Streptomyces clavuligerus: one gene and its partner. The protein of the gene in region 1 interacts with the protein of each later gene in a pairwise test. Links are inferred from orthologs where the notes say so. Each region holds a gene or a part of one and is shown on either strand. Other genes may lie near its edges.

The links.
Region 2: the proteins of rlmB (region 1) and CRV15_RS10080 interact in binary tests that used the Escherichia coli proteins (3 or more experiments, as listed by UniProt). The link is inferred for Streptomyces clavuligerus from one-to-one orthologs.

Annotation. Positions count from the first base shown.
Region 1 is NZ_CP027858.1:2,958,477-2,973,063, forward strand. The notes cover bases 4,649-7,432. They hold rlmB (23S rRNA (guanosine(2251)-2'-O)-methyltransferase RlmB), read right to left. Parts: upstream 6,624-7,432; coding sequence 5,673-6,623; downstream 4,649-5,672. Other genes in these bases: CRV15_RS12325 (DoxX family membrane protein), read right to left, coding at 4,649-5,425; cysS (cysteine--tRNA ligase), read right to left, coding at 6,775-7,432. Also shown: CRV15_RS12300 (restriction endonuclease), read right to left, coding at 1-714; CRV15_RS12310 (ABC transporter ATP-binding protein), read left to right, coding at 1,082-2,218; CRV15_RS12315 (hypothetical protein), read left to right, coding at 2,572-2,991; CRV15_RS12320 (nucleotidyltransferase family protein), read left to right, coding at 3,030-3,746; more of CRV15_RS12325, read right to left, coding at 3,830-4,648; more of cysS, read right to left, coding at 7,433-8,175; CRV15_RS12340 (PPOX class F420-dependent oxidoreductase), read right to left, coding at 8,370-8,774; ispF (2-C-methyl-D-erythritol 2,4-cyclodiphosphate synthase), read right to left, coding at 9,086-9,607; ispD (2-C-methyl-D-erythritol 4-phosphate cytidylyltransferase), read right to left, coding at 9,594-10,337; CRV15_RS12355 (CarD family transcriptional regulator), read right to left, coding at 10,611-11,093; CRV15_RS12365 (hypothetical protein), read left to right, coding at 11,966-12,598; two-component system response regulator PhoP, read right to left, coding at 12,922-13,593; CRV15_RS12375 (ATP-binding protein), read right to left, coding at 13,599-14,587. UniProt on the Escherichia coli protein: Specifically methylates the ribose of guanosine 2251 in 23S rRNA.
Region 2 is NZ_CP027858.1:2,472,343-2,486,989, forward strand. What follows is about bases 11,318-14,161. They hold CRV15_RS10080 (NAD(P)H-hydrate dehydratase), read right to left. Parts: upstream 13,539-14,161; coding sequence 12,096-13,538; downstream 11,318-12,095. Other genes in these bases: alr (alanine racemase), read right to left, coding at 11,318-11,700; CRV15_RS10085 (neocarzinostatin apoprotein domain-containing protein), read left to right, coding at 13,810-14,161. In the rest of the region: CRV15_RS10010 (THUMP-like domain-containing protein), read left to right, coding at 1-380; CRV15_RS10015 (RNA polymerase sigma factor), read right to left, coding at 793-2,040; CRV15_RS10020 (YciI family protein), read right to left, coding at 2,093-2,449; CRV15_RS10025 (MFS transporter), read right to left, coding at 2,493-3,965; CRV15_RS10030 (TetR/AcrR family transcriptional regulator), read left to right, coding at 4,088-4,765; CRV15_RS10035 (hypothetical protein), read right to left, coding at 4,769-5,068; tRNA (adenosine(37)-N6)-threonylcarbamoyltransferase complex transferase subunit TsaD, read right to left, coding at 5,065-6,198; rimI (ribosomal protein S18-alanine N-acetyltransferase), read right to left, coding at 6,191-6,673; tRNA (adenosine(37)-N6)-threonylcarbamoyltransferase complex dimerization subunit type 1 TsaB, read right to left, coding at 6,730-7,392; CRV15_RS10055 (hypothetical protein), read left to right, coding at 7,554-8,075; CRV15_RS10060 (hypothetical protein), read right to left, coding at 8,243-8,485; tRNA (adenosine(37)-N6)-threonylcarbamoyltransferase complex ATPase subunit type 1 TsaE, read right to left, coding at 8,670-9,227; CRV15_RS10070 (alpha/beta fold hydrolase), read right to left, coding at 9,199-10,425; more of alr, read right to left, coding at 10,510-11,317; more of CRV15_RS10085, read left to right, coding at 14,162-14,382; CRV15_RS10090 (hypothetical protein), read left to right, coding at 14,386-14,647. UniProt on the Escherichia coli protein: Bifunctional enzyme that catalyzes the epimerization of the S- and R-forms of NAD(P)HX and the dehydration of the S-form of NAD(P)HX at the expense of ADP, which is converted to AMP.

The DNA of each region.
Region 1 (14,587 bases):
GAGCTGCGCCGCCGTCCGGTCGAACGCCGCCGACAGCCGCCGGGGCAGGCCCTGCGGCCACTCCGTCGACGCGTACAGCGCCGCGGAGAAGTACTCGACGACCGACTCGGGGTCTCTCGCGCGCAGCCCCTCCACCAGCCGGGCCACCCCGGCGTTGTGCTGCTGGATCTCCGCCCGCAGCCCGCCCGCCCAGGCGTCGTACTGCCGCCGGTACTCCGCGAGCCGCGCCTGCCGGTCGGCCTCCGCCGCGCGCGCGACCGCCAGGTCGTACTCGTACCGCTGGGCCGCCTCCCGGTCGGCGCGCTCACGGGCCCGCGCGGTCCAGCCTCCCTGGGAGCGGTAGAGCGCGGGATCGGGCATCGGAACGGGGTGCTCCAGCGGCCCGGGCGCGAAGGGCTCGATGTACTCGGCACGGGTCAGCGAGCCCGTCCGGAAGACCTGCCCCCGGCAGCCCGCCACCAGCAGCCCGGACAGCTCGGCGACGCGCGCCTCGATCTCCTCGGTCCTGGCCCGGGCGTCCGCCTCGCGGCCCCGCCTGTACGCGGCCTGCTGCTCCCGGTGCCGACGGGCCAGGTCCCGCTCGTACGCCCGTTGCCGCCGCTCCTGTTCGCGCTGCGCGCGCTGCGCGGCACGGGCGCGCGCCTCGTGCTCCCGCTGCTGACGCCGCTGCGCCTCGGCCCATGTCCCGATCGCTCCGCCCGAGCGGCGACTCATCCCGCGCCCTCCCCGTCGGGCCGCCCCCCGGCCCGTACCCGCACACCCCTGAAACACCAGTGTCCCGGACCGTGTGGGGCCGGGACACTGTTCGTACGAGCCGCCTGTCGGAATCGAACCGACGACCTGCGACTTACAAGATCGCTGCTCTACCGATTGAGCTAAGGCGGCGCACGCGCAGGGGCCGGGCCCGTGCACGGTGGTCACCCACTCTACACAGCGGCGCTCCCGCACATCTCGTTCCCTTCCCGTTACTGACAGACGGAAGAAGGCCAGGTAGCGTCACGAGCAGTTCACCCAGGTGGACTACACCAATCCTTTACTCGGATCGTCCGGCACGTTCCTGCCGGTGAGGGGAAGTACCGCCATGGCAACCGTCACGTTCGACAAGGCGACCCGGATCTACCCGGGCACCGAGAAGCCCGCCGTCGACGAGCTGGAGATCGAGATCGCGGACGGGGAGTTCCTCGTCCTCGTCGGTCCCTCCGGCTGCGGCAAGTCCACCTCCCTGCGCATGCTCGCGGGCCTGGAGGACGTCAACGGCGGCGCCATCCGCATCGGCGACCGCGATGTCACGCACCTGCCGCCCAAGGACCGGGACATCGCCATGGTGTTCCAGAACTACGCGCTCTACCCGCACATGAGCGTCGCCGACAACATGGGCTTCGCGCTCAAGATCGCCGGCGTCAACAAGGCGGAGATCCGCAAGAAGGTCGAGGAGGCGGCGAAGATGCTCGACCTCACCGACTACCTGGACCGCAAGCCGAAGGCGCTCTCCGGCGGTCAGCGCCAGCGCGTGGCGATGGGCCGCGCCATCGTGCGTGAGCCGCAGGTCTTCCTCATGGACGAGCCCCTGTCCAACCTGGACGCCAAGCTGCGTGTCTCCACCCGTACGCAGATCGCCTCGCTCCAGCGCCGTCTCGGCATCACCACGGTGTACGTCACCCACGACCAGACCGAGGCCCTGACCATGGGCGACCGGGTCGCGGTCCTCAAGGGCGGCATCCTCCAGCAGGTCGACTCGCCGCGGAACATGTACGACCGCCCCGCCAACCTCTTCGTCGCGGGCTTCATCGGCTCCCCCGCCATGAACCTGGTCGAGGTGCCGATCACCGACGGCGGTGTGAAGTTCGGCAACAGCGTCGTCCCGGTCTCCCGTGAGGCGCTGAGCGCAGCCGCCGACCGCGGCGACAAGACCGTCACCGTCGGCATCCGGCCCGAGCACTTCGACGTCGTCGAGCACGGCGGCGCCGCCGCGAAGGCGCTCTCCAAGGACTCCGCCGACGCCCCGGCCGGTCTCGCCGTGCTGGTGAACGTCGTCGAGGAGCTGGGCTCCGACGGCTTCGTCTACGGCTCCACCACGGTCAGCGGCGAGGAGAAGGACCTGGTCGTCCGCGTCGGCGGCCGTTCCGTCCCGGAGAAGGGCTCCGAGCTGCACGTCGTGCCGCGCCCCGACGAGCTGCACGTCTTCTCGACCTCCACGGGCGAGCGCCTGACGGGCTGACCCGCCCCGCCGGTCCGCCGGCCCCAGGAACACCGAACGGCTCCGCGCACCCGCGCGGGGCCGTTCCGCGTTCCCGACCACTCCGACCACTCCGGCCACCGGTACTCCGACGACTCCGGGCACCGGGCACCGGGCACCGGGCACCGGGCACCGGGCACCGGGCACCGGGCACCGGAGCAGGCTTCCGGGCCGGGCGCAAGGCACGCCCCACACCCGACATCGCAGTAAATACCCTGCCCTCAGCGGCATTTCCCACTTTTCCGTCAACACTCCATTCGAAAGATTCCCTCGAACGATCCCTCACGTGAGTGACTAAATGTCGCCGCCGCGTTACCGCCCGCTACGCTCGCCGCGTGACTCACTCAGCTCGCCGCATCGGCCGCAGTCTCGCCCTCGTTCTCCCCGTCGTCCTGGTGCTCTCCGGAACCCTCGCGGTCACGAGCGTCCCCTGGGCCGGACCGAGCGGGCCGCAGCTCCTCAGCGCCTCATCGGAGAACGTCTCCACCCGCGCCACGTCGCGCGCGCCCCAGGACGTCCTGCGCGAGAAGCTGCTCACCGAACTCCACGAGAAGAACCCGGGGGTGGCCCTGACCCGGCTCCAGCGCGAGGTGGAGGCCACGCCCTCGCTCGCCCGGCACTGCCGCTCGATCGCCCGCGCGCTGGGCCGCGCCGCCGTCGACCGGCTGGGCCCCACCCGCGCCCAGGCGTACTCCAAGCCGGTCTGCGACACCTCCTTCGCCTCCGGGGTCGCCGAGCAGACCCAGGGGAGCTGACGGGCCCCGCCCGCACCGCTGCGCATATCGTTCACGGCATGCATACGCCTACGTATCCGACGCAGGCCGTGGTCCTGGCGGGCGGCCAGGGCTCGCGGCTGCGCCCGTACACCGACGACCGCCCCAAGCCGATGGTCGAGATCCCGGGGACCGGGACCCCGATCATCGGCCATCAGCTCGCCTGGCTGGCCGCGGAGGGCGTGACCGACGCCGTCGTCTCCTGCGGGCATCTCGCGGAGGTCCTCCAGGAGTGGCTGGCCGGTGCCGATCTGCCGCTGCGGGTGACCACCGTGGTCGAGCCCGAGCCGCTGGGCCGGGGCGGCGGGCTCAAGTACGCCGCCGCCCGGCTGCCCCGCCCCGACCTTCCCTGGTACGCCACCAACGGCGACATCTGGACCCGCTTCTCGCTGCGGGAGATGGCCGCCTTCCACGCCGAGCGGGACGCCACCGCGACGCTCGCCCTGGCCCGGCCCCGGATTCCCTGGGGCGCCGTCGAGACCGACGCCTTCGGCCACATCACCGACTTCATCGAGGCGCCGCCGTCGCCGTTCCTCATCAACGCCGGTGTCTACGTCTTCTCGGCCGCGTTCACCGATCTCCTCCCGGAGCGCGGCGACCACGAGCGCACCACCTTCCCCGGTCTGGCGCGCGAGCGGCGGCTGGCGGGCTTCCCGCTGCCCCAGGGCGCCTACTGGCGGGCCATCGACACCGCCAAGGACCTCACCGAGGCCGCCAAGGAACTCGCCGGACGGTAACCCGCCCGGCACCCCGTCACCCACAGCGCTCAGGGGCCCTTTCCCGGGCCCCTGAGCGCTGTTCCGTGTCCACCCGGTGACGGTCAGCCGAGGAGGCCGCCGATGACCCGGCCCGGGCCCGCGTCGCCGCCGCCCGAGCCCGAGGAGGTCCCGGGGGTGTCCGTCCCGGCGGGGCTGCTGCCCGGCGCGGTGCCGGTGCCCCCGCCGGTCGAGGTACCGGAGGCGGGCGGCGGCGCCTGCTGCCGCACCGGCGCGGGCGGCGGCGCCTGCTCCCGGCCCGCCCCCTGGCTCTCGCTGGGCCGCCCCGCCGCACCGGCACCGCTGTCGGGCACCGCGGCGGTACCCGCCGCCTCGCCCTGCGGGGGCACGGCCTGCTCCGGCACGGCCGCCTCCGAGCTGCTCGCGCTCGGCGACGGCGTCCCCGGCCCCCCGCTCCCCGACCGGGTGGCCGAACGCTCCCCGGAGGGCGTGTCCTGCGGCAGCGCGGTACCCGGCAGATGGTTGGTCGGGTCCTGGTCGGGCCCGGGCACCGTGACCATCTCGGTCGAGCGCACCGCGCCGCCCAGCATCGACCCGATGAGCATCGTGAGCCCGACGACGACGGCGGCGACGACCGCGCCCCGGCGCAGCACCCGGCGCCGCAGCGCCCACAGCTCCGAGCGCGGTCCGAGGGTCCGCCACGCCTCCCCGGCGAGGCGTCCGTCGACGGAGTAGACCGGCGCCCCCGCGATGATCAGCGGCGACCAGGCGGCGAGATAGATGAAGTCGGGCGCGTCGTACACCGGGACCGTGCGCCAGCTCACGGTGAGGATCAGCGCCGCCGACAGCAGCGCGCCGACGACCGCCGCGACCCGCTGCCAGAGGCCGAGCACCGTGAGCACGCCCACGACGACCTGGAGGAACGCGACGGTGAGACCCGCGCCCACCGGGTGCGAGAGGGCGAAGTCCCGCAGCGGCTCGGCGAGCGCCCACGGGTGCAGGGAGCTGAGCCACTTCACCATGGAGCCGCGTTCGCCGCCGTCGAAGTAGACGGGGTCGCAGAGCTTGCCCATGCCCGCGTAGACGGAGATGAGACCGAGGAAGATCCGCAGCGGCAGCAGCACCACACCGAGGTTCATCCGGCGGTCGGGGTAGTAGGGGTGCCGCGCGGAGTCCTGGCCGGGCCGCTGGGAGCGCTCCGCGTCCGCCTCCCCGCCGAAGCCGTCCCCGCCGCCGTACGGGCCGTCCGGGCCGTCGTACGAGCCGTCGTAGGGGGCGTGGTGCCCGCCGGGCGGGTAGGGGTAGGCGTCGTAGGCGCCGAGGGCCTGGCGCATCGGCGGCAGCAGCGGGGTGGGCGCGGTGTCGGGGCCGTCGTAGGAGGAGCCGTCGAAGGACGGGCCGTGGTCGAGGTCGACCCGGGGGATGACCTGGGTCGCTCCCGTGTCGTAGCGGTCGGCGGTCGCGGTGCTGTTCCGCACGGCCTGGAGCAGACCGGTCGCGCCCGCGTCGCCGGGCGCGGATCTGCCGGTCCACACGACGGGCGCGCGGCGGCGTCCGCGCGGTTCCACCGCGCCCGCGACGGCGGGTACGCGCAGCGTGTCCGCGAAGGCGCGTGCGGGGCGCGGGCTCTGTGCGAGCCGCACCCGGAAGCTGGCGTGGTTCACGATGACCTGCGCGGGGTCGCAGTCGACCTTGACCATGCTCAACACAGGCTGATCATCGAACCCGGGCCGGGGCGTTCTGGTGTCCACACTCATCTAACCGAGTGACACCGGGTTTGGACACTGCCGTACCGGGCCGGATCTGTCCGAGACCCGTCAAGGCTGGTGAGCGGCCCGGAAGCGCCCATTCCGTTACGTCAACACATCTCGCGCGGGCCCGTCGGCGCCGCCCCCGGACACACGGACGCCCGGGACGCGACCGTCCCGGGCATCACGGCGTGCTCGCTCAGCGACGGCGGCGGGCCGCCTCGTACAGCACCACTCCGGCGGCGACACCGGCGTTCAGCGACTCGGCGCCGCCCGGCATCGGGATGCGGACGAGGAAGTCACAGGTCTCGCCGACCAGCCGGGACAGGCCCTTGCCCTCGCTGCCGACGACGACGACCACCGGGCCGCCCAGCGCCTCCAGGTCGCCGACCTCGTGCTCACCGTCGGCGGCGAGACCGACGACGGTCAGACCGGCCTTCTGGTACGACTCCAGGGCGCGGGTGAGATTGGTCGCCCGGGCCACCGGGGTGCGGGCCGCCGTACCGGCGGAGGTCTTCCAGGCGCCCGCCGTCATCCCGGCGGCGCGCCGCTCGGGCACGACCACGCCATGGCCGCCGAAGGCGGAGACGGAACGGACCACGGCGCCCAGGTTGCGCGGGTCGGTGACACCGTCGAGGGCGACGATCAGGGGGTCCTCGCCGTGGTCGGCGGCGGACGCGGCCAGGTCCTCGGGGTGCGCGTACTCGTACGGCGGCACCTGGAGCACCAGGCCCTGGTGGTTGAGCCCGCCGGTCATCCGGTCCAGCTCGGGGCGCGGTGCCTCCATGATGTTGATGGTGCCGCGCCCGGTGGCGAGCTGGAGCGCGTCCCGCACCCGCTCGTCGTTCTCGATGAACTGCTGGACGTAGAGCGTGGTCGCGGGCACACCGTCGCGCAGCGCCTCGAAGACGGGGTTGCGGCCGACGACCATCTCGGAGCTGCCCTTGCCGCCGCGGCGGGCGACCGGCCTGCGGGCCGACTGCTTCGCCTTGGCGTTGGCGACGCGGTTCTTGACGTGGCCCTTCCGGGCGGAGGCGGGCGGGGTCGGGCCCTTGCCCTCCAGGCTGCGGCGCCGCTTGCCACCGCTGCCGACCTGCGCGCCCTTCTTGTTGGACGTGCGGCGGTTCCTGCGCTGGCTGTTCCCGGCCATGACTGCTACCTGTTCTCGGATCGTCGTGGACGCGCTGCCGCGTCGCTGGTGACGGTGGTGTCGGTCGCGTCCGCCCGCGCGGGGCGCGCACGGACGCGTGTACGTATGACAGTGTGCCGCCCGGAGCCCCGGGCGGCACATTCGTCCCTGCTCAGCGCGGGCCGAGCGACCAGCGGGTGCCCTCGGGGCCGTCCTCGATGACGAGCCCGGACTGCTGGAGCTGATCGCGGATGGCGTCGGCGGTGGCCCAGTCCTTGCGGCCGCGGGCCGCCTCCCGCTGCTGGAGCACCAGCCGGACGAGGGTGTCGACGGCGCCGTGCAGATCCTCGCCGCTCTCGGCCTCGCCCGCCCAGTGCGGGTCGAACGGGTCCAGCCCGAGGACGCCCAGCATCGCGCGCACCTCGGCGAGGCGGGCGGCGGCCGTCTCCTTGTCGTCGGCGGCGAGGGCGGAATTGCCCTGGCGGACGGTGGTGTGGATGACGGCGAGGGCCTGCGGCACACCGAGGTCGTCGTCCATCGCCTCGGCGAACGCGAGCGGGACCTCGGCGGCGGGCTCCACCGCGCCCCCGGCCTTCTCGCAGACCCGCTGCATGAAGCCGACGATCCGGGCGAACGCGGACTCGGCCTCGCGCAGCGCCTCCTCGCTGTACTCGATCATCGAGCGGTAGTGCGGGGTGCCGAGGTAGTAGCGCAGGACGATGGGCTTCCAGTGCTTGACCATCTCGGAGACCAGCACCGAGTTCCCGAGCGACTTGGACATCTTCTCGCCGCTCATGGTGACCCAGGCGTTGTGCACCCAGTACCGGGCGAACTCGTCGCCGAACGCCTTGGCCTGCGCGATCTCGTTCTCGTGGTGCGGGAAGACCAGGTCGAGCCCGCCGCCGTGGATGTCGAAGGCGCTGCCCAGGTACTTGTGCGCCATCGCGGAGCACTCCAGGTGCCAGCCGGGGCGGCCCCGGCCCCAGGGGGTCTCCCAGCTCGGCTCGCCGGGCTTGACCGCCTTCCACATGGCGAAGTCGCGCGGGTCCCGCTTGCCGGTCTCGCCCTCGCCGGCGGGCTGGCGCAGATCCTCCAGGTCCTGGTTGGAGAGCTGGAGATAGCCGGGGAACGAGCGGACGTCGAAGTAGACGTTGCCCTCGGCCTCGTAGGCGTGGCCGCGCTCGATCAGACCGCGCATCATCTCGACCATCTCGGTGATGTGGCCGGTGGCGCGCGGCTCGTAGGTGGGCGGCAGGCAGCCGAGGGCGTCGTAGCCCGCGTTGAAGGCGCGCTCGTTCTCGTAGCCGATGGACCACCAGGGGCGGCCCTGCTCCGCCGACTTCTTGATGATCTTGTCGTCGATGTCGGTGACGTTGCGGATGAACGTCACCTCGTAGCCGCGGTAGGCGAACCAGCGGCGCATGATGTCGAAGTTGAGCCCGGACCGGATGTGGCCGATGTGCGGGGCGGCCTGCACGGTCGCGCCACAGAGGTAGATCGAGACACAGCCCGGCACGAGCGGGGTGAAGTCACGGATCTGCCGGGCGCTGGTGTCGTACAGGCGAATAGTCACGCCACCAGAGTAGTGGGCGGACGGCGGTGCCCCGCGACCCTTGTGGACCGCGAGGCCGAGTTTGTGCCGTTTCCGTGGGACGCGCCGTCCCCAGGGACGACGTACGGGTGTGGAAGCCGTCCGGCGTACGGATTCCGGAGCCGATGGCGTGCGCCGGAGCCGACCGGTGAACGGGGCCGGCGCCCGGCCGGCCCTCAGACCCGGCCGACGACCTTGCGCGGGGTGATGCGCACCACGACCCGGGGGGCGTCCTCGCCCGCCGCCGGGTTGAAGTCGGCGTAGGACTTGCCCGTGTACTTGCGGGACAGCTCGTCGATCAGCTCCTGGCCGCCCTCGGTGGTGAGGGTGGCGGTGCCCCGGATCTCCGCGTAGGTGTAGGGCGCGTCGAAGGGCTGCACCAGCACGGTGACCCGGGGGTCGCGGCGCAGATTCAGCTCCTTGCGGCGGCCGATGGTGGTGGAGACCAGGACGTCGTCGCCGTCGCGCGTCACCCACACGGGGCTGACCTGCGGGCTGCCGTCGGGCTGGATGGTGGCGATGTTCACGAAGACCGGGGAGTCGAGCAGGGTCCTCAGACCGTCCGAGAGCGCTGCGGTCATGGGCGCCGCCTTTCTGGTGGGGACACACGCGGTGCGCGCGCGGTGTCGCGGGGTCGGGGCGGACGCCCGCCCCGGGAGGGGCGGCGTCACCTCCGACTCTTGGTCCCCGCGCTCCTTCGCGCCACCCCGGAGCCCCGGGCGGGGCCGGATACCGCCGCCGCCGGCGAAGCGGCCCGCGGTCCCGGCGGGTGTCCCGCGCGGGGCCCTTCCCCGTCCCGTGCCCGTCCCGTCCGGTGCCCTGTCCGGTGTCCTGTCCCGTCCGGCCGCCGCGCCGGACGGGCGGCGGCCCGCCCAGGGCCGGGTACCGGCGGTCAGCCGGAGACGCGCACCAGCAGCGCGGTGGCGATGGCCGCCAGGCCCTCGGCCCGGCCCGTGAGCCCCAGCCCGTCGGTGGTGGTGCCGGAGACGGAGACGGGCGCGCCGACGGCCTCGGAGAGCACCTTCTGCGCCTCGTCCCGGCGCTTGCCGATCTTCGGCCGTACCCCGATGACCTGGATCGCCACATTGCCGATCGCGAAGCCCTCGGCCCGGACGATCCGGGCGGCCTCGGCCAGCAGGGTGATCCCGGAGGCCCCGGACCACTCGGGGCGGGAGGTGCCGAAGTGGGCGCCGAGGTCGCCGACGCCCGCGGCGGAGAAGAGGGCGTCACAGGCCGCGTGGGCGGCGACATCCCCGTCCGAGTGCCCGGCGAGGCCGTCCTCGCCGGGCCAGTGCAGCCCGGCGCACCACAGCTCGCGGCCCGCCTCGAAGGCGTGGACGTCCGTGCCGATGCCGATGAGCGGCAGCGGGGGCAGCCCGGCGGCGGGGCCCGGGGTGCGGTCAGAAGCCGTCATTGGCCCTCCTCCGGGCGAGCACTGCCTCGGCCAGCACGAGATCCAGCGGCCGGGTCACCTTGAACGCCTCCTCGTGGCCGGGGACGACCACCACCCGCTCGCCGAGGCGCTCCACCAGACCGGCGCAGTCGGTCGCGCCCTCGCCGTCGTCCGCGACGGTGCCGTGGGCGCGGATCAGCGTCTCCCGGTCGAAGCCCTGCGGGGTCTGCACGGCGCGCAGCCGGGCCCGCTCCGGGGTGGAGAGGACCGGCTCGGGCCCGCCCGGCCGGGGCTCGACCTCCTTGACGGTGTCGGCGAGGGGCAGCGCGGGGACGACGGCGGACGCCCCGTCGCGCACGGCCTCGACGACGGCGTCGACCGTGTCGACGGGGACGAGGGGGCGCGCGGCGTCATGGACGAGGACGATGCCGATGTCCTCGGGGAGGGCGTCGAGGCCGAGGCGCACGGACTGCTGCCGGTTCGCGCCGCCGGGGACGACGGCGACCTCGGTGCGGTCCGGCAGGACGAGATCGCTGAGCAGGCTCTTCACGGCGGCGGTCTCGTCGGGCGGCGCGACGACCACGACGAGGGAGACCGCGTTGGACGCCGCCATCGCCCGGACGGCGTGGACCAGCATGGGGGTGCCGTTGAGCGTACGGAGCGCCTTGGGCGCGCCGGGGCCCAGCCGTAGGCCGCGGCCGGCGGCCGGGATCACGGCCGCAGTGCGGGGCGGAAGTGAGACGTTCGACATCGGTTGCACTCCGGCAGGTTTGTTTCCTTGGCCGACATGGGTATGGCCACAGCGTGCCGGGCGCGACGCCTTGACGGGACCCTTCCGTGACTTTTCGGTCCGCGCCAGCCGCCCGGGCCCGGCACACCACGGTGACCGCAGGTGCTGCGTCCTGGTCAGCCGTGGTGTGACACCCCTAGGGGATACGAACATGCCGCAGCGCCCGGCAACAGTCCCGTGATCAAGGGCGATCATGGTGTGTCAGCGGGCACCGCGGCATTGGTGCGTCGTGCGTCAGGACGCGAGGACCTCGTCGAGCAGTGCCTCGGCCTTGTCTTCGTTGGTGTTCTCGGCGAGGGCGAGCTCGCTCACCAGGATCTGCCGTGCCTTGGCGAGCATCCGCTTCTCACCTGCGGAAAGCCCACGCTCGCGCTCGCGACGCCACAGGTCTCGGACGACTTCGGCGACCTTGATGACATCGCCGGAGGCGAGCTTCTCAAGGTTTGCCTTGTAGCGACGGGACCAGTTCGTCGGCTCCTCGGCGTACGGCGCGCGCAGTACCTCGAAGACCCGGTCGAGCCCGTCCTGACCGACCACATCGCGCACACCGACGAACTCCGCATTGTCCGCCGGCACACGAACCGTCAGGTCGCCCTGCGCGACCTTGAGCACCAAGTAGGTCTTGTCCACGCCTTTGATCTGGCGAGTTTCGATGGCCTCGATCAGCGCGGCCCCGTGATGGGGATAGACCACGGTGTCGCCAACCTTGAACGTCATGTGACAGGTACCCCTTCCGTGGCTATCCAGGGTAACACGGATACGGCTTCTGCTGAATGGCGTTTTCGCAGGTCAGGGCATATCTCGGGGCTTGACAACAGCGATGGGAACGTGCTGCGGACGACTTCCGGAAGGGGGTATTCGCAGGTCGGAGCGGCTGCGCGGGGCGGGGGAAACACGTACGTTACGCCCCCTCCGGACAGCCCGGACAGGACCGAACGTCCCGTTTTGTCGGGTTCCAGCCGGTGAACTTCCCGTACTCCGTTCGGCTGTCGCTCACCCGTCCGGACGACCGCCCGGTCTAATCAGGAATTGATCAACGAACGCATGGCGAACGCAAAAGGAAGGAATGCGCGAGCGCCGCCGGAATTGATCATCTGCGGTTTTGCGAACGGTGGCGAAGGGGGCGCGAAAGACGGGTTCCCGACTTCCGCACGGCGCGCGTTCCCGGAGCGGGCCGGAGCTCTTCCCGGAGTGTGGCGAACACCACGGGCGGAAACCGGACGAGAGCGCCCCGTCCGTCCGGGGGTGGCGCGGGCCGCGTGGCCTTCACCACTCCCGCTCCCGCCCCGCCGCCCGCCCGGTATTTCCCTCCCGGGCACCCCGGCGGCGGGGGCGCGCGGGGCGCGTACCCCCAAGTGGCGGGTCGGGTGAGACCGCCGGGACCCGGCTCTGTAATCTGTCGACGAACTGTGGTGATCTCGGTCGGTATCGCGAACTGACGCGATCGGGGCCGGGATTGCCCGGCTTGTACGAACGTCACCCGTCCGTCCCGCTCTGCCCAAGGAGATGCCGCCGCCGTGAGCCTCCCCCAAACTCCGTCCGGGGGCACCCCTCGCCTTCGACGCGGTGCCGTCGCCGCGTGCGCCGTCGTGCTGTCCACCGCCGCCCTGACCGCGTGCGGCGCGGGCAACAACGCGGAGTCCCTCGGCATCAAGCCGGACAACCCCTCGGTGACCGTCGACACGATCAGCGTCCAGAACGCGAACGTGATCACTCAGCCCGAATCCGGGAAGGCGGGCCCGGCGGCCGTCTCCGCGACGATCTTCAACAAGGGCAACGAGGACCAGACGGTCGACTCGATCGCCCTCCAGGGCGGCGGCTCCGCGAAGCTCTCCCCGGCCCAGGGCGCGGGCCCGGTCGTCGTGCCCGCGCAGGGCAAGATCGTCATCGGTGGCCAGGGCAACCCGAGCGCGGTGATCGAGGACGGCCTCGCCCTCACCAAGAACATCGGCGGCGTGCAGAACGTCGTCTTCGGCCTCAGCAAGACCGGCGCCGTGAAGCTGGACGCGTTCGTCGTGCCGTCGGCGAGCTACTACAAGGACTTCGGCCCCAGCGCCGCGCCGTCGCCCGCCGCGGCTCCGGCCTCGCCCGCGAACCCCGCGGACGAGTCCGGGCAGCCCGCCACGGGTGCCTCCGCCCCCGCCTCCCCGGCGGCCGGTGCCCCGGCGGGCGAGGAGGCCGTGCCCCCGGCCGGCGAGGAGCAGGGCGAGCCCACGGGCTGACCCTCCCTCCCATGACGCCCGAAGGGGTGGGCCCCGCCGGTGCGGCGGGGCCCACCCCTTCGTCGTTCCCGCCGGGCGCCGCGCGCCGGACAGGGCGCTGCCGCGCGGCGGCGGGGCTAGGGAGTGTCGTCAAAATAGCGTCGTCCGTCCGGAGGACGGGCGGTGCGGCGCATGGTGCGTGCAGATGCAAGGCGGAGGAGGGAGTCCATGCGGTGGGGGTCCCTCCCGGGCCGCCAGGCCCAGGGGGCCATCGGCGACTGACGACAACGCAGCAGATGTGCGTGCAAGGCGTCGCGACGCAGACGGGATTTCGACGACACGACTTAGGGCTCGAACTTGTAGCCGAGGCCGCGGACGGTCACCAGATAGCGGGGCGCGCCCGGGTCCGGCTCGATCTTGGCGCGGAGCCGCTTGACGTGGACGTCGAGGGTCTTGGTGTCGCCGACGTAGTCGGCGCCCCAGACCCGGTCGATGAGCTGCATCCGGGTGAGCACCCGGCCCGCGTTGCGGAGCAACATCTCCAGCAGGTCGAACTCCTTCAGCGGGAGGTCGACCTTGGCGCCGGAGACGGTGACGACATGGCGGTCCACGTCCATCCGGACCGGACCGGCCTCCAGGGCGGCCGGAGTGACCTCTTCCGGCTCCCCCCGGCGGCGCAGCACCGCACGGATGCGGGCGACCAGCTCACGCGAGGAGAACGGCTTGGTGACATAGTCGTCGGCGCCTATCTCCAGGCCGACGACCTTGTCGATCTCGCTGTCCTTGGCGGTCACCATGATCACCGGGACATTGGAACGGCCGCGCAGCTGACGGCAGACCTCGGTCCCCGGCAGACCGGGCAGCATCAGGTCGAGCAGTACGAGATCGGCGCCGTTGCGTTCGAACTCGTCGAGCCCCTCGGGGCCCGTGGCCGCCACCGCGACCTCGAAGCCTTCCTTGCGGAGCATGTAGGACAGAGCGTCGCTGAAGGATTCCTCATCCTCGACGACGAGCACTCGGGTCACGGAAGGACCTCCGGGGCAGGTATGTCGGTATCGGTATCGGTGGCAGGGGGCCGGTCACCGCCGGGACGGCGGGACGGGCGGGTTTCGGTCACTGCGGCGGGGAAGTCCTGGTCGTTGCGGCGGTACTGGTCGTTGCGGCCGTGCTGGTCGTCGTGGCGGTCCCGGCCGCCGCGGCCGGGGAGCGCGTCCGGCCCGGGATCGGGGTCTGCGGCGGGGTCCGGGCCGGGGTCGGATACGGAGGTGTCACCGGGTCTTTCCGGGGCGGCCCCGGCGGTGTCCGCGCCGGAGGCCGGTACATGCCCCTCGGCAGTACGATCCCGCGCCGCGCGCGCCTCGGGAAGACGCAGGGTGAAGGTCGAGCCCTGACCCTCGGTGCTCCACACCGAGACCTCGCCGCCGTGCGAGGCGGCGACATGCTTGACGATGGCGAGCCCGAGGCCGGTGCCACCGGTGGCGCGGGAGCGGGCCGGGTCGACACGGTAGAACCGTTCGAAGATCCGCTCGCGGTCCTTCTCGGATATCCCGATGCCCTGATCGGTGACGGCGATCTCGATGAATCCGGTGGAGCCGTTCCCCGGGCCGGGGACCCGGCGGGCGGAGATGCCGACCCGGGTGCGGGCCGGGGAGTAGTTCACCGCGTTCTCCACCAGATTGCCCAGGGCGGCGGCCAGCTTGCCGCGATTGCCCCAGATGTGCAGTCCGGAGGTGCCCCCGCTGGCCATGGTGATCTGCTTGGTGGACGCGGGGTGCCGGGAGCGGTCGATGGCCTCGGCCACCAGCTCGTCCACCCGGACCGGCTCGGCGTCCTCCAGCGGGTCGTCGTTCTGCACCCGGGAGAGGTCGATCAGCTCCTGGACGAGATTGGTCAGCCGGGTCGCCTCGATCTGCATCCGCCCGGCGAACCGGGAGACGGCCTCGGGCTCGTCGGCGGCGTCCATGACCGCCTCGGAGAGCAGCGAGAGCGCTCCCACCGGCGTCTTCAGCT
Region 2 (14,647 bases), 480 kb from region 1 along the record:
AACCGGACGGCGCGGCGATCCGGGCCCACCTCGTCGCCGAGATCGCCGAAGAGCTGAACGGCGGGCTCATCGACGCGACCATCGCCTACATCACCTCCGACGAGGCACACCCCGGGCCGCCGTTCACCACCGCGTACGAGATCACGGATGTACTCCCGTTCCATCTGAAGAACCTCAAAGCACTGGTACGCGAACGGGAGATCGGCACCCTGACCGTGAAAAAACGCGGCTCCGCGGTGGAACCGGAAGAAGTCCGCCGCCGCGTCAAGCCCAAGGGGCCGAACATGGCGACGGTCTTCCTCACCAGGGTCGACGGCGCCCCAAGCATGCTCATCGGACAGCCCCTTTCTTTGTGGCTCGGTTCGCCTCCGGGGCGCTGAAGCGTGCGCCGACGGTCGACCGTGCTCGGCCGCTCGTTCCTCACGGCCTGCGCGCGCTCTCCACTTTCGGCACCCGCGGCACCCCTTCGGCTCACTCGCCCCGAGGACAAGGCAGACGTCCAGCCCAAAAACACAGGGGCGAGGCAAACGCCCGGCCCAAGAGCCCACGAGGCGGGGGCCTGCTCTCTGCTCCCGGCACCCGCGGCACCCCTTCGGCTCACCCGCCGCAGGACGGAGGCGGACGCCCGGCCCAAGAGCCAGGGGCGCGCGCTCCGCTCCCGGCAGCCACGCGTCCCCACGGCCCACTCACCCGCAGGGCCAAGGCAAACAGCCGGCCCAGGGACGGGGCAGGGGCAGAGGGTGAGGGCGCACGCGCCCCGGGGAACCGTCCCGGGGCGGGGCGGTGGTCCGCTCACGCACGGGGCGGGAGCAGCCGTTCAGCGCGGGTCAGCAGCAGGGAGCGTTCGGCGGCGTTGCGGGTGAGGGTGGCGGCGCGGTGGAGTTCGGCGCGGGCCTCCGTGGTGCGGCCGAGGCGGGCGAGGAGGTCGGCGCGGACGCTGGGCAGCAGATGGTAGTCGCGCAGCGCGGGCGCCTCGGCGAGGGCGTCGACGAGGGCCAGGGCCGCCCCGGGCCCCTCGGACATGGAGACGGCGACCGCGCGGTTGAGTTCGACCACCGGGGAGGGGGCGACCCGGGCGAGCTGCCCGTACAGCGCCGCGATGGTGGCCCAGTCGGTGTCCTCGTACCGCGGCGCCCGCGCGTGGCACGCCGCGATGGCCGCCTGGAGCAGATAGGGGCCGGGCGCCTCGGCCCGTTCCCTGCCGCGTTCGAGCGCGAGGAAGCCCCGGCGGATGAGGAGCCGGTCCCAGCGGGCGCGGTTCTGGTCGGCGAGCAGCACCGGCTGCCCGTCCGGGCCGGTGCGCGCGGCGGTGCGGGACGCCTGGAGCTCCAGCAGCGCGGCCAGCCCGTGCGCCTCCGGCTCCTGCGGGACGAGCCCCGTGAGCACCCGGGCCAGACGGGTCGCGTCCTCGCAGAGCGCGGGGCGCAGCCAGTCGTCGCCCGCCGTGGCGGAGTAGCCCTCGTTGAAGATCAGGTAGATGACCTCCAGGACGGAGCCGAGCCGGGCGGCGCGCTCCTGGCCGTAGGGCACCTCGAAGGGGACGCCCGCGCCCGCGAGGGTGCGTTTGGCGCGCACGATCCGCTGGGCGACGGTCGGCTCGCGGGTGAGGAAGGCGCGGGCGATCTCCTCGGTGGTCAGCCCGCCGACGAGCCGGAGGGTGAGCGCGATCCGGGCGTCGGTGGAGAGCACCGGGTGGCAGGCGGTGAAGACGAGCCGCAGCACATCGTCGTCGATCCCGGCCGGGTCGGCGGGCTCCGGCGGGGGGATGTCCTCCAGCGCCCGTCCCACCTCGGCCAGCTTGCGCGCGTAGGTCTCCTTGCGCCGGACGAGATCGATGGCGCGGTGTTTCGCGGTGGCCATGAGCCAGGCGCCCGGGTTGTCCGGGACGCCTGACTCGGGCCAGCGTTCCAACGCGGCGACCAGGGCGTCCTGCGCGATCTCCTCGGCTATGCCGACATCGCGGACGATCCGGGTGACACCGGCGATGATCCGCGCCGACTCGATCCGGTAGACCGCTTCCACCGCGTTCGCTGCTGTCACCGGGCCATCAGAACACCCGCGCGAACGGGGGGCAAACAGCCGGACGGGGAGGTCAGCCCCCGACGATCTCCCGGACCTCGGAGGTGATCGTCCAGTACTCCTCGTGGACCTGGAGGAAGCGCTTGGTCCACTCGATGGCCTCGGCCTTGTCCTTGGCCTGGAGGATCGCGTACCCGCCGATGACCTCCTTGGACTCGGTGAACGGCCCGTCCGTGGAGCTGATCCGTCCGCCGGACCAGGTGACCCGGGTGCCCTCGGAGCTGGGTGCGAGCCCGGCGGTCTCCAGCATGACCCCGGCCTTGGTGATCTCTTGCAGAAGCTCCCCCATCCGCTGCTGCAAGCCCTCGCTGATGCCCTCGGCGGGGACGTTCTGCTCGTCGATGCGGATCAACGTCATGAAGCGCGGCATGGTGACTCCTCGGGTGGGGTGAGCCAGGGCCTTTCCCCGTCTCTCACCCCTGCGTCGAACGGGAGACCTGCGGATCGACATCTCCGCCGGAATCTTTCTGATTTTTTTCGCCGGGGTCCTCCGACGCGCCCCGGGACCTCCCCGGAAGCAGGACAAAAGCGAGCAGAGTCCCCAGCGCCAGCAGGGCCGCGCTCACCGCGTAGGCCGTCCGGTGCCCCGCCGCGAGGGCCGCCGGGTCCGTGCCGGAGCCGGTGGCGGAGGCGGCGAGGGTGACGAGGACGGCGAGCCCGAGGGAGCCGCCGAGCTGACGGGAGCTGCTGAGCAGCCCGGAGGCCATGCCCGCCTCGTCGGGCGCCACCCCGGTCACCGCCGCCGTGGCGAGCGGGACGAAGCTCATCCCGATGCCGACGCTGGCCAGCAGCGAGGGCGCCACGATGGAGTACAGGAAGGTCCCGTCGGGGGTGGCGGTGTACGCGAAGAGCGCGAGACCGGCCGTGCCGAGCAGCCCGCCCAGGGCCAGCAGATCGCGGGTGCCGGTCCGGGCGATCACCTTGGTCGCGATCACCGACCCGGTCACCACGCCCGCGCTGAACGGCAGGAAGGCCGCGCCCGTGGTCGCCGCGTCCCAGCCGAGCACCTGCTGCATATAGAGCGAGCAGAAGTAGAACGAGGCGAACTGGCCGGAGCAGAGCAGCAGTGTGAAGAGGTTCGCCCCGAGGACCGGGCGGACGCCGAACAGCCCGAGCCGCAGCAGCGGCAGCGGGGTGCGCCGCTCCACGGCGACGAACGCCGCGAGCAGGGCGAGGGCCGCGCCGAGCGGCAGCAGGGTCGCGGGGGAGCCCCAGGGCGTGCTCTCGGTGCGGACGACCGCGAGCACCAGCAGCGTCATCCCGGCGGTGACGAGCAGCGCGCCCGCGAGATCCAGCCGCGGGGCCGCCCCGGCACGGCGGCCGGGCAGCCGGGCGCGGCCGGTGGCGAACAGGGCGAGGAGCACGATGGGGACGTTCACCAGCATCACCGCGCGCCAGCCCGCCGCGTCGGTGAGCAGCCCCCCGGCGAGCACCCCGACGGCGCCGCCGAGCGCGCCCGCGACACCCCACAGGCCGAGCGCCCGCGAGCGGGCGGGCCCCTCGGGGAAGCTCAGGGTGACCAGCGCGAGGGCGACGGGCGAGACCGCCGCCGCGCCGACCCCCTGGGCGGCCCGGGCGGCGATCAGCGCGCCCGGGTCGGAGACCAGCCCGCCGACGAGGCTCGCCGCCCCGAAGAAAGCCAGGCCCGCGGGGAGTATCCGCCGTCCGCCGACGAGGTCGGCCAGGCGCCCGCCGAGCATCAGCAGCCCGCCGAAGGCCAGGGCGTACGCGCCCACGACCCATTGCAGCCCGCCGGGGCTGAAGCCGAGGTCGTCGCGCATGTCGGGCAGCGCCACGTTCACCACGGACACGTCCAGCGCCACCATGAACTGCACCAGGAGCACCGCCGTCAGCAGCCAGCCCGTGTCCCGATTCCGACCCTCCATCGGTGCCCTCCCCGCCTCGTGTCCCTCCGGCCCCCGCAAAAGAGATTACTATACGCGTATAGAAATACGAGTGGGCGTGCCGTGGGAGCCGCACGGTCACTCGATGGAGGGAAAATGCGCAGGTGGTTGACGGAGAGAAGAAGAAGCGCGCCCCCGGCCGTCCGCGCCGCCTCGGCCCGGAGACGATCGTCGCCGCCGCCCGGCGGATCATCGACGAGGAGGGGGTGGAGGCGGTCTCCATGCGGCGGGTGGCCCGGGAGGTCGGCAGCACGCCGATGGCGCTCTACCACCATGTCCGGGACAAGGACGAGCTGCTGCTCCTGACGCTCGCGGGCACGTCGACGGCGGTCCCGAGGCCCGCGCTCCCCGCCGACCCGCGCGAGCGGATGATCGCGGTCGCGGTCCATATGCACGGGCTGCTGAAGCGGATGCCCTGGGTGCTGAAGGTGCTGGCGCTCGGCGACCTCACGGACCCGAAGGCGCTGTGGATGGCCGAGGAGATCGTCCAGAGCGCGCTGGACAGCGGGCTCGACGAGGCGCGGGCGGTGCGCGCGTACCGCACCGTCTGGCACTTCGTCTACGGCGATCTGGTCCTCACCGCGGCCCGCGAGCGCCGGGCGGCGGACCCCGACCGGCGGCCCTCGTTCCCTTCGGCGCTCACCGGGGAGGACGCGCGGGAGCTGCCGCGGCTGACGGAGCTGGCCGGCCGCTGGGAGGAGCTGCAACGGTACGACGTGCGGGAACAGCTCACAGCGATCGTCGACGGGCTCCTGGGCCCCGCGCGGGCCGCGCGCGGCTGAGGGTCAGCCGACGCTCTCGAAGCGCCAGCGGTGGACCGGGCGGGTGGTCAGGCCCGGTGCCGGGTCGGGGAGTTCCGGGAGGGCGGCGTCCAGGGCGGGCGCGTGCCACCAGGTGATGACCAGGACGCGGTCCTCGCCCGCGCGGAAGGTCTCGCGGCGCAGCGGCTCCCCGTCCGTCGGCCGGGCGCGGGCCCACTCCAGGAGCTCCGCGCCCCGGCCCGCCGCCGCGCGGGCCTCCCACATCAGCGCGACCGTCAGGGCACCGGGCGCGGCGGCGTCCCCGGGGCCGCTCGTGGCGGTCATGAGTACAGGTTGTCCTTGCTGATCTCGTGCACATGGTCGTGGTCGTGCGCATGACCGTGGCCGTGGCCGTGGCCGTGGCCATGGTTGTCGCCGGGCACATGCGGGTCCGTCACCGGCAGCGAGGAGTCCGCCGACAGCTCCAGGTCCGACGGCGGCCGGTTGCGGGCCACCATCTCCGCGCCCAGCGCGGCCACCATCGCCCCGTTGTCGGTGCAGAGCTTCGGCCGGGGCACCCGCAGCCGGATGCCCGCCCGCTCGCAGCGCTCCGCGGCGAGCGCCCGCAGCCGGGAGTTGGCCGCGACACCGCCGCCGATCATCAGATGGTCGACGCCCTCGTCGAGACAGGCGCGCACCGCCTTGCGGGTGAGTACGTCGACGACGGCCTCCTGGAACGAGGCCGCCACGTCCCGCACCGGCACCGGCTCGCCCGCCGCCCGCTTCGCCTCGATCCAGCGGGCGACGGAGGTCTTGAGCCCGGAGAACGAAAAGTCGTACGCGGGGTCGCGGGAGCCCGTCAGACCGCGCGGGAACGCGATCGCCGCCGGGTCGCCCTCCCGGGCCAGCCGGTCGATGACCGGGCCGCCGGGGAAGCCGAGGTCGAGCACGCGCGCGATCTTGTCGAACGCCTCGCCCGCCGCGTCGTCGATGGTCGCGCCCAGCGGCCGGACATCGCTGGTGATGTCCGGGGCCAGCAGCAGCGAGGAGTGCCCGCCGGAGACCAGCAGGGCCATGGTGGGCTCGGGCAGCTTGCCGTGTTCGAGCTGGTCGACGCAGATGTGCGAGGCCAGGTGGTTCACCCCGTAGAGCGGCTTGCCGAGCGCGTACGCGTACGCCTTGGCCGCCGACACGCCGACCAGCAGCGCGCCCGCGAGCCCGGGGCCCGCGGTGACGGCGATGCCGTCCAGGTCGCGCGGGGAGACCCCGGCCTCCTTCAGCGCGCGTTCGATCGTCGGGACCATCGCCTCCAGATGCGCCCGGGAGGCGATCTCGGGGACCACCCCGCCGAAGCGGGCGTGGTCGTCCACGCTGGAGGCGACGGCGTCGGCGAGCAGGGTCGTACCGCGCACCACGCCGACGCCGGTCTCGTCGCAGGAGGTCTCGATACCGAGTACGAGCGGTTCGTCAGCCATCAGACAGCATTCCCTCAGTGTTTCCGTGCGTATGGGGCCGCAGGTGGAGCCGCATGACGAGTGCGTCGACATTGCCGGGCTGGTAGTAGCCCCGGCGGAAACCGACGGGTTCGAAACCGAAGCGCTCGTACAGCTTCTGGGCCCTGGTGTTGTCCACGCGCACTTCGAGGAAGACCTCGTCGCACTCGAAGGCTGTGGCGTGGCGCAGCAGATCGGCCAGGAGGCGGGAGCCCAGCCCCGTGCCCCACCGGCCGGGGGCGACGGCGATCGTCTGGACGTCCCCGAGGTCGCCCGCCGCCGCCAGACCCGCATAGCCGACGATCTTCCCGGCGGACTCGGCGACGACATAGCGGCGGGTGGCGCGGGGACCGCGGGCGTGGGCCAGCTCGGACCAGAACATCCCCGGCGACCAGGCGTCCTCCGGGAACAGCCCGTGTTCGAGTTCGAGTACGGGGGCGATGTCCCACCAGCGCATCTCGCGGAGCACGGGCTCAGGGCCCGCCGCGGCGGGAGCGGGAGCGGGGGTGGTGCTCACTGCGGAGTGACCACCTTGTAGTTCTTCGGCACCTGGGCGTCCGGCCGGCGCAGATAGAGCGGCTGCGGCGGCGGGAAGCCCGCCCCTGAGGGGTCGTCCGCGAGCTTCTCGGCGGCGAGCGAGGCCAGCGCGGCGGCGGAGACGTGCTCGGGGGCGCGGGCGTCGGGGAAGGTGTCGGGGTAGAGGAGCGCCCCGGCGCCGACGGCGGGGAGGCCCGCGACCCGCTCGGCGATGTCCGCGGGCCGGTCGACCGAGGGGCCGTCGACCCGTCGGCGCGCGGAGTCGTACCGCGCCCAGTAGACCTCCTTGCGGCGGGCGTCGGTGGCCACCACGAAGGGGCCTTCCAGGCCGCTCGCCCAGGCCAGGCCGTCGAGGGTGCACAGCCCGTACACCGGGACGCCGAGCGCGGAGCCGAAGGTGGCGGCGGTGACGAGGCCGACCCGCAGCCCCGTGTAGGGGCCGGGGCCGACGCCCGCGACCACGGCGGTGACGGCGTCGAGCGTCACCCCGGCCTCGGCGAGGACCCGGTCGACGGCGGGCAGCAGCAGTTCACCGTGGCGGCGCGCGTCCACCCGGCTGGACTCGGCGACGACGGCGGAACCGTCGTGCAGGGCGGCGGTGACGGCGGGCGTGGCGGTATCTACGGCGAGCAAGAGCACGCAAACAGCCTACGGCTCCCACGCCGGGGGCATTGCGCCCCGTCCCCACGGGCCCCTGCTGCTACCGTCGGCCGAAGACATAAACATTCAAAAGACCGCAGAAATTGCAGAAACCGCAGAAACCACGAAAGGCGGGCGCCGTGGCACCGAGCAGCGCGGGAATGGTGGCGGGGCTGACGGCGGCCGCTCTGACCGGTGTCTGCTTCCTGGGCTACCGGGCCGCCGCGGGCGCCCCCGCGGCCGAGAAGGCGCGCGCGGACGCGGCGGCCGAGGAGCGGCAGCGGCTGAAGCCGCGGGGGCCGCAGGGGCTCCCCGCCGAGTCGGGCTCCGGGACCCGGGTGGTGTACGACCTGTCGGAACGCAGGATCTGGCTGGTCAACGGGGACCGCAAGGTCGCCCGCAGCTTCGCCGTGATGCCGTCGACGGTGCATCCCCGGCCGGGTTCCTACTCCGTCACCTCACGGTCGGGGCAGGTCACCGGGTCGGACGGGGTGGCGATCGAGCATGTGGTGCGGTTCGCGCACCTGGGCGACGTGGTGATCGGCTTCAGTGCCGCCGTGAACGGCTCGATGGCGGAGCCGGACCCGGACCGCAAGACGGGCGGCGTGCGGATGATGCGGAGCGACGGGGACGTGATGTGGCGGTTCGCCACGGTCGGCTCGAAGGTGATCGTGGTCCCGTAGGCCGGGACCCCGTGAATCCGGCGCCCCCTTCCCGGACCGCCCGGCCCGGAAACGGAAATCGCCCGTACGAAGGACCCCGCGCGCACCGGACACGAGGGCTGCGCGGGAGTACGGCGGAGGGCGGGACACGGGAGTACGGCGGAGGGCGACGGGCGACGGCGCGGACCTCAGGCGGCCTCGGGCGCCTCGGGGCGGTCGCTCCCCCGCGCCGGGGCCGGGCGCGGCGGCGTCGACAGGGCACTGGCCGCCGCGCAGGACGCGAGCAGATCGCGCATGGACAGCGCGGCGGGGGCGGACGGCTGGCGCCCGGGGGCCCCTGGGGCCGGGCGGACGGCCCGTACCGGCGGGTGGTCCGCCGTCGTCCGCCGCCGCCCGGAGTGGGGCTGGAGTTCGCGCTCGGGTGCCGTCATGGGTCGCCTCCTGTGGTCACGGGGGCTGGGTTAGGTATACCTAACCAGGGCTCCGTACCATGTGACCACGGTCGGCACGGCCCACGCAACATTTTCCCGACGCCGTGTCGGAATATTCGTCCCGGAAGCCGCGCGGGCCGCCGGGTCCGGCGCGGCGCGGGCCCGGACCGGCGGGGCACAGGGCTCAGCCGGTGGGCAGGTCCACCCCGGACCAGCGGGAGCCGTAGCCCGTCAGGGTGACCCTGCGCCGGTCATCGGCGTCGTCGGCACCCCCGTCGGCGGTGTCCGCCGCGTCCCCGGGGACCGTGCCGTTGCCGACCACCCGGTGGATCACCACATGCAGCCGGTCGTCCGACAGTTCCTCGACCTTGCCGTCGCCCCACTCCACGACCACCACCGAGTCCGGCAGCGAGACATCGAGGTCCAGGTCCTCCATCTCGTCCAGACCGCCGCCGAGGCGGTAGGCGTCCACATGGACCAGGGCGGGGCCGCCGCTCAGGGACGGGTGCACACGGGCGATGACGAAGGTGGGCGAGGTGACCGCGCCCCGCACGCCGAGGCCCTCTCCGAGCCCCCGGGTGAGCGTGGTCTTGCCCGCGCCCAGCTCCCCGGTGAGCATCACCAGATCACCGGGGCGCAGCAGTGCGGCGAGCCGCCGTCCCAGGTCCCGCATCTCTTCGGCGGAGTCGACGGCGAGGTGGGCGGCGGAGTACTCAGCCGCCGGGCTGTGCGGTGCTTCCATACGGCCCAACGGTAGCCGCTGCCGGTACCGCCCCCGCCCGGACGAGGAGATCCGCCAGCCGGTCGGTGACGGCGTCGGGGTGCTCCAGCATCACCAGATGCCCGCCGTCGGGCACGATCACCAGTTCGGCGTCGGGCAGCAGATCCGCGATCGTCTCGCTGTGGCCGCTGGGGGTGACCAGGTCCCGGTCCCCGGCGAGCACCAGGGCCGGAATACCGGCGAAGACGGGGAGCGCGGCGGCCTTGTCGTGCTCGTCGAAGGCGGGGTAGAACTCCGCGACCACGTCGATGGGGGTGGACTCGATCATCCGCTCGGCGAAGCGGACCACGGCGGGGTCCACGTCGCGGGAGGAGAACGAGTACCGCTTGATCAGGCCCGCGAACAGGTCGGCGGTGGCCCGGCGGCCCCGTTCCACCAGTTCGGCGCGGGAGCCGAGGGCGCGCAGCACCCCGGGGAGCACCCGGCGCACGGCGTTGACCCCGGCGACCGGGAGCCCGTAGTCGACCTCGCCGAGCCGTCCGCTCGACGTCCCGACGAAGGCGACCCCGACGACCCGTTCCCGTACCAGCTCGGGGAAGTGCCCGGCGAGGGCCATCATCGTCATGCCGCCCATGGAGTGGCCCACCAGTACCAGGGGTCCCTCGGGGGCCGCCGCGTCGATGACGGCCTTCAGGTCGCGCCCGAGGCGGTCGATGGAGACGGGGACCGCGTCCGGGCCGGTCTGCTCGGCGCCCCGGTCCGAGCGGCCGTGGCTGCGCTGGTCCCAGTACACAGTCCGGACCAGTCCGCGCAGGGCGGCGCGCTGGAAGTGCCAGCAGTCCTGGTTCAGGCAGTAGCCGTGGCTGAACACGACGGTGACGGGGGCGGGGGCGCGACGGCCGAAGATCCGGCGCCGGCGCGGGGCGGCGACCTGCGGATCGACCGCGTCGACCTCGTAGTACAGCGCGGTGCCGTCGTCGGCGTACGCGGTGCCGGGGGTGCCGCGCAGGGCCCCGTACGGCCCGGTGGTGTCCAGGGCGAGGCGGGCCTTGCGGCGGGTGCTGCGGCTGACGGTGAGGCGGTCGACGGCGACGGCCGCGGCGGCGCCCGCGGCGAGCAGGCCGAGCGCGGCTCCGGCCATGCCCGCGCGGCGCCAGTTCCCGGCCGCGGCGGCGTCCACCGCGGCCGCGACGGACTCCCCCGTACTGGTCTCGCTCACCGTGCTGACCGCCTCCCTCGTCGCCGTGCGCCGTGTCGTCCTACGCCCTGTCGTCGTGCGTCGTGCCGTCGTGCCGTCGTGCGATCAGGGCCGGGCCGTGGGGACGGCCCCCGGCAGTGGCTCCCGCTCCGGCTCCTCGTGCAGCAGCACGCGCGGCACCCGGGTGCCGATCCGGGTGACGATCTCGTACGCGATGGTGCCCGCGGCCCGCGCCCAGTCCTCGGCGCTGGGCTCGCCCCGGGTGCCGGGGCCGAAGAGGACGGCCTCGCTGCCCTCGGGGATCTCCTGTCCGCCGAGGTCCACGACGAACTGGTCCATCGCGATCCGGCCCGCCGCCGTGCGCACCCGGCCGCCGACGAGGACCGGGCCCCGGCCGGAGGCATGGCGCGGGACGCCGTCCGCGTAGCCGACCGGGATCAGTCCGAGGGTGGTGGCCCCGGGGGTGGTGTAGTGGTGGCCGTAGCTGACGCCGTGCCCCTCGGGCACCCGCTTGACCAGGGCGACCGAGGCGGCGAGCGTCATGACGGGGCGCAGCCCCAGCTCCTGGTGGGTGCCGATCTCGGGGCTGGGCGACACCCCGTACATGGCGATACCGGGGCGGACGAGGTCGAAGTGGGCCTCGGGCAGGGTGAGGGTCGCCGGGGAGTTGGCGATGTGCCGGACCTCGGGGTCGGCGCCCTCCTTCTCCGCGTGCGCGACCATCTCGCGGAACGCGGTGAGCTGGTGCGCGATGGAGGGGTGGCCCGGCTCGTCGGCGCAGGCGAAGTGGGACCAGAGCCCGGTGATCCGGACGGCGCCCTCGGCCTCGGCGGCGCGGGCGGCGGCGACCAGCGCGGCCCAGTCGGCGGGCTGGCAGCCGTTGCGGCCGAGACCGGTGTCGGCCTTGAGCTGGATGCGGGCGGTCCGCCCGGTGGCGCGGGCGGCGGCGACGACCTCGTCGAGCGCCCAGAGGCCGCTGACGGACATGTCGAGCCCGGCCTCGATCCCCTCCCGCCAGGGGCCGCCCGGGGTCCACAGCCAGCACATGATCCGCCCGGGGACGCCCGCGGCGCGCAGCGCCAGCGCCTCGTCCGGGGTGGCGGTCCCGATCCACTCGGCCCCCGCCGCGATCGCGGCCCGCGCGCAGGGCACCGCGCCGTGCCCGTAGCCGTCGGCCTTCACCACCGCCATGAGCCCGGCCCGGGGCGCCCTGGCACGCAGGGCGCGCACGTTGGCGCGCAGGGCGGCGAGGTCGATCTCGGCACGGGCTCGGGTGTGCGGCGTTGTCTGGGTCATCCGCCACAGTCTCTCAGGCCGCCCAGGACCACCCGGTCCGCGACTCCCCCTTGACCCCACCGCCCGCTGTGCCCTTCCTCACGCCCCACCGGCCGAACCACCCGGACCCCACCGCCAGCGCCGGACGCCCCGGGCACCGGGGGCCACAGCACCGCTGCCCACGGCGGACCACCGCCCATGGGGACGGCCCCGGGCCCGGTCCCCGACCGCCCGGTACGGGACCGGCCCACCCGGGTCGGCGGCGCGACCACCCGGCCGCCGGAGACAGCCCCCGCCAGCCACCGGAAGGCACGTCACAGCCCCGGCCCACCGGACTCCGTCGGGCGCGGAGACGCCGTCGACGGCGGGACCCCGTCGGCCGCCCGGCGGGCACATGGCCAAAGAGGAGGCCGGGGTCAGTCCGGGGTGCGGATGTCGCGCCAGGCCGCCCCGAGGGCGTCGGCGACCTCGTAGGAGGTGATGGGGGTGGACACGGCGGCGGCGCGGCGGGCGGCGAGGCCGTGGAGGTAGGCGGCGCAGGAGGCGGCGTCGAGCGGGGGCAGACCGGCGGCGAGGAGGGAGCCGGCGAGGCCGGAGAGGACATCGCCGCTGCCCGCCGTCGCCAGCCAGGGCGTTCCCATGGGGTCCGCCCGCACCGGGAGCCGGGGGTCGGGGGCCGCGATCAGGGTGGTCGAGCCCTTGAGCAGGACCGTCGCCCCGTAGCGCGCGGACAGTTCGCGCACCGCGTCCAGCCGGCCCGCCTCCACCTCGGCACGGTCGCGGCCGAGCAGCGCCGCCGCCTCCCCGGCGTGCGGGGTGAGCAGGGTCGGCGCGGTCCTGGCGCGGACCGCGTCGGGGTCCAGGAGCCGCAGCCCGTCGGCGTCGACCAGCACCGGCACATCGGAGGCGAGGACCTGGCCCACCGTGTCCTCGTCGTCGCCGAGGCCCGGCCCGACGACCCACGCCTGCACCCGGCCCGCCTTCACGGGCGGCCCGGCGTGCACCAGCGCCTCGGGGAAGCGGGCGACCACGGCGGCGCCCTCGGGGCCCACGTACCGCACCGCGCCCGCTCCGCCGCGCAGCGCGCCCGCGACCGTGAGGACCGCGGCGCCCGGGTAGCGCGCCGACCCGGCGGCGACGCCGACGACCCCGCGCCGGTACTTGTCGCTCTCCCCCGACGGCTCCGGCAGCAGCACCGCCACATCCGGGTGCTGGAGCGACTCCACGTCGGGGACGGACGGCAGATGGGGGCCGAGCCCGATGTCGACCAGCCGCACGGTCCCCGCGTGCTCGCGCGCCGGGTCGATCAGCAGCCCCGGCTTGTCGGTGCCGAAGGTGACCGTCGCGTCCGCCCGCAGGGCCTCCCCGCGGACCTCGCCGCTGTCCGCCTCGACGCCGCTGGGCAGATCGACCGCGACGACGACCGCGCCGGAGCCCCGGGCCGCCCGGGCCACGGGCACCGCCGCCGGGCGCAGCCCGCCCGTGCCGCCGATGCCGGTGATCCCGTCCAGCACCAGATCGGCCCCGCTGAGCACCGCGAAGGGGTCGTCGGCGACCCGCCCGCCCGCGGCCTGGAACGCGGCGAGCCCGGCGGCGTGCGCGCGGTCCGGCGCGAGCAGCACCGCGTGCACGGCCGCGCCCCGGCGGGCGAGCCGGGCACCCGCCCAGAGCGTGTCGCCGCCGTTGTCGCCGCTGCCGACGAGCAGGACGACCCGGGCCCCGTACACCCGGCCGAGCAGATCGGCGCAGGCGGCGGCGAGCCCGGCGGCGGCGCGCGCCATGAGCGCCCCGTCCGGGAGCCGTGCCATCAGCTCGGCCTCGGCGGCCCGGACCTTCTCCACACGGTGAGCGGTACGCATGGTCCCGAGTCTGCCTCAGCGGGCCCCGCCGCGCCCGGGTGCACAGCGGCGGAGCGCCCGGCTCCGGGCCGGGCACCGAACGGCGGAGCGCGGACGGCACAGCGGCGGACCGAGTCACCCAAATCACCCCCTTCGGAACGAACTTGCCCGTTCGGACAGCTCGCCGGACGGCGCGCGGGGAGGGTTGACGAACCCTCACGAGCAAACTTAGGTTTGCCTTACCTAAGTGGGACGCTGAGCGGCGCCCCACCCATCGAAAGGTGTCCTTTTCATGCGCTCTGCCGCCCGCACCGCCGCCCGAGCCGCCACCGCCGTGATCGGAGCCGGTGCCCTCGCCCTGGGCCTCGCCACCACCGCATCCGCCGCGACCGCGGGCCGCACCGTCACCGACGGCGGCACCACCTACACCCTCTCGGTGACCGCGCCCGGCACGGCCGCCGCGTCCGGGGCCAACATCACGGTGAGCGGCAGCGGCTTCAACCAGTCGCAGGGCATCTACGTGGGCCTGTGCGCCATCCCCGCGGGCGTCGACACCAACAACCCGGCCACCTGGAACAGCAAGCCGACCCCGTGCCTCGGCGGCCAGGACCAGAACGGCACCACCGGCGCCTCGCACTGGATCAACAACGACTGGTACTGGATGTCCCCGAACAACTCCTCCCCCTACACCGCCACAGCGGGCGGCCGGGGCTCCTTCTCCGTGACCATCCACGTCAAGGCCAAAATCTCCACCGCCGTGAGCTGCGGCCAGAACGGCGTCCGCTGCGCCGTCGTCACCCGCGCCGACCACTTCGACGCGAACGACCGCGCGTACGACGTCTATGTCCCGGTGACCTTCTCCTGACCCATGCGCACCCACACCACAGGACCCCTGAACACACCACGGGCCGTGGTGGCCACGCTGCTGCTCGCGGCGGGGCTCACCGCCGCGGGCCCGGCGCGGGCGGACACCCCCGGGGAGGCCACCGGGCCCACGGGGCAGAAACTGACGGTCTCCGCCACCGCGGACCTCGACCCGGCCGGACAGAAGGTCACCGCGACCGGCTCGGGCTACGACCCCGCCAAGGGCGTCTACCTCGCCGTCTGCGCCCTCCCCGAGAAGGCGGGCG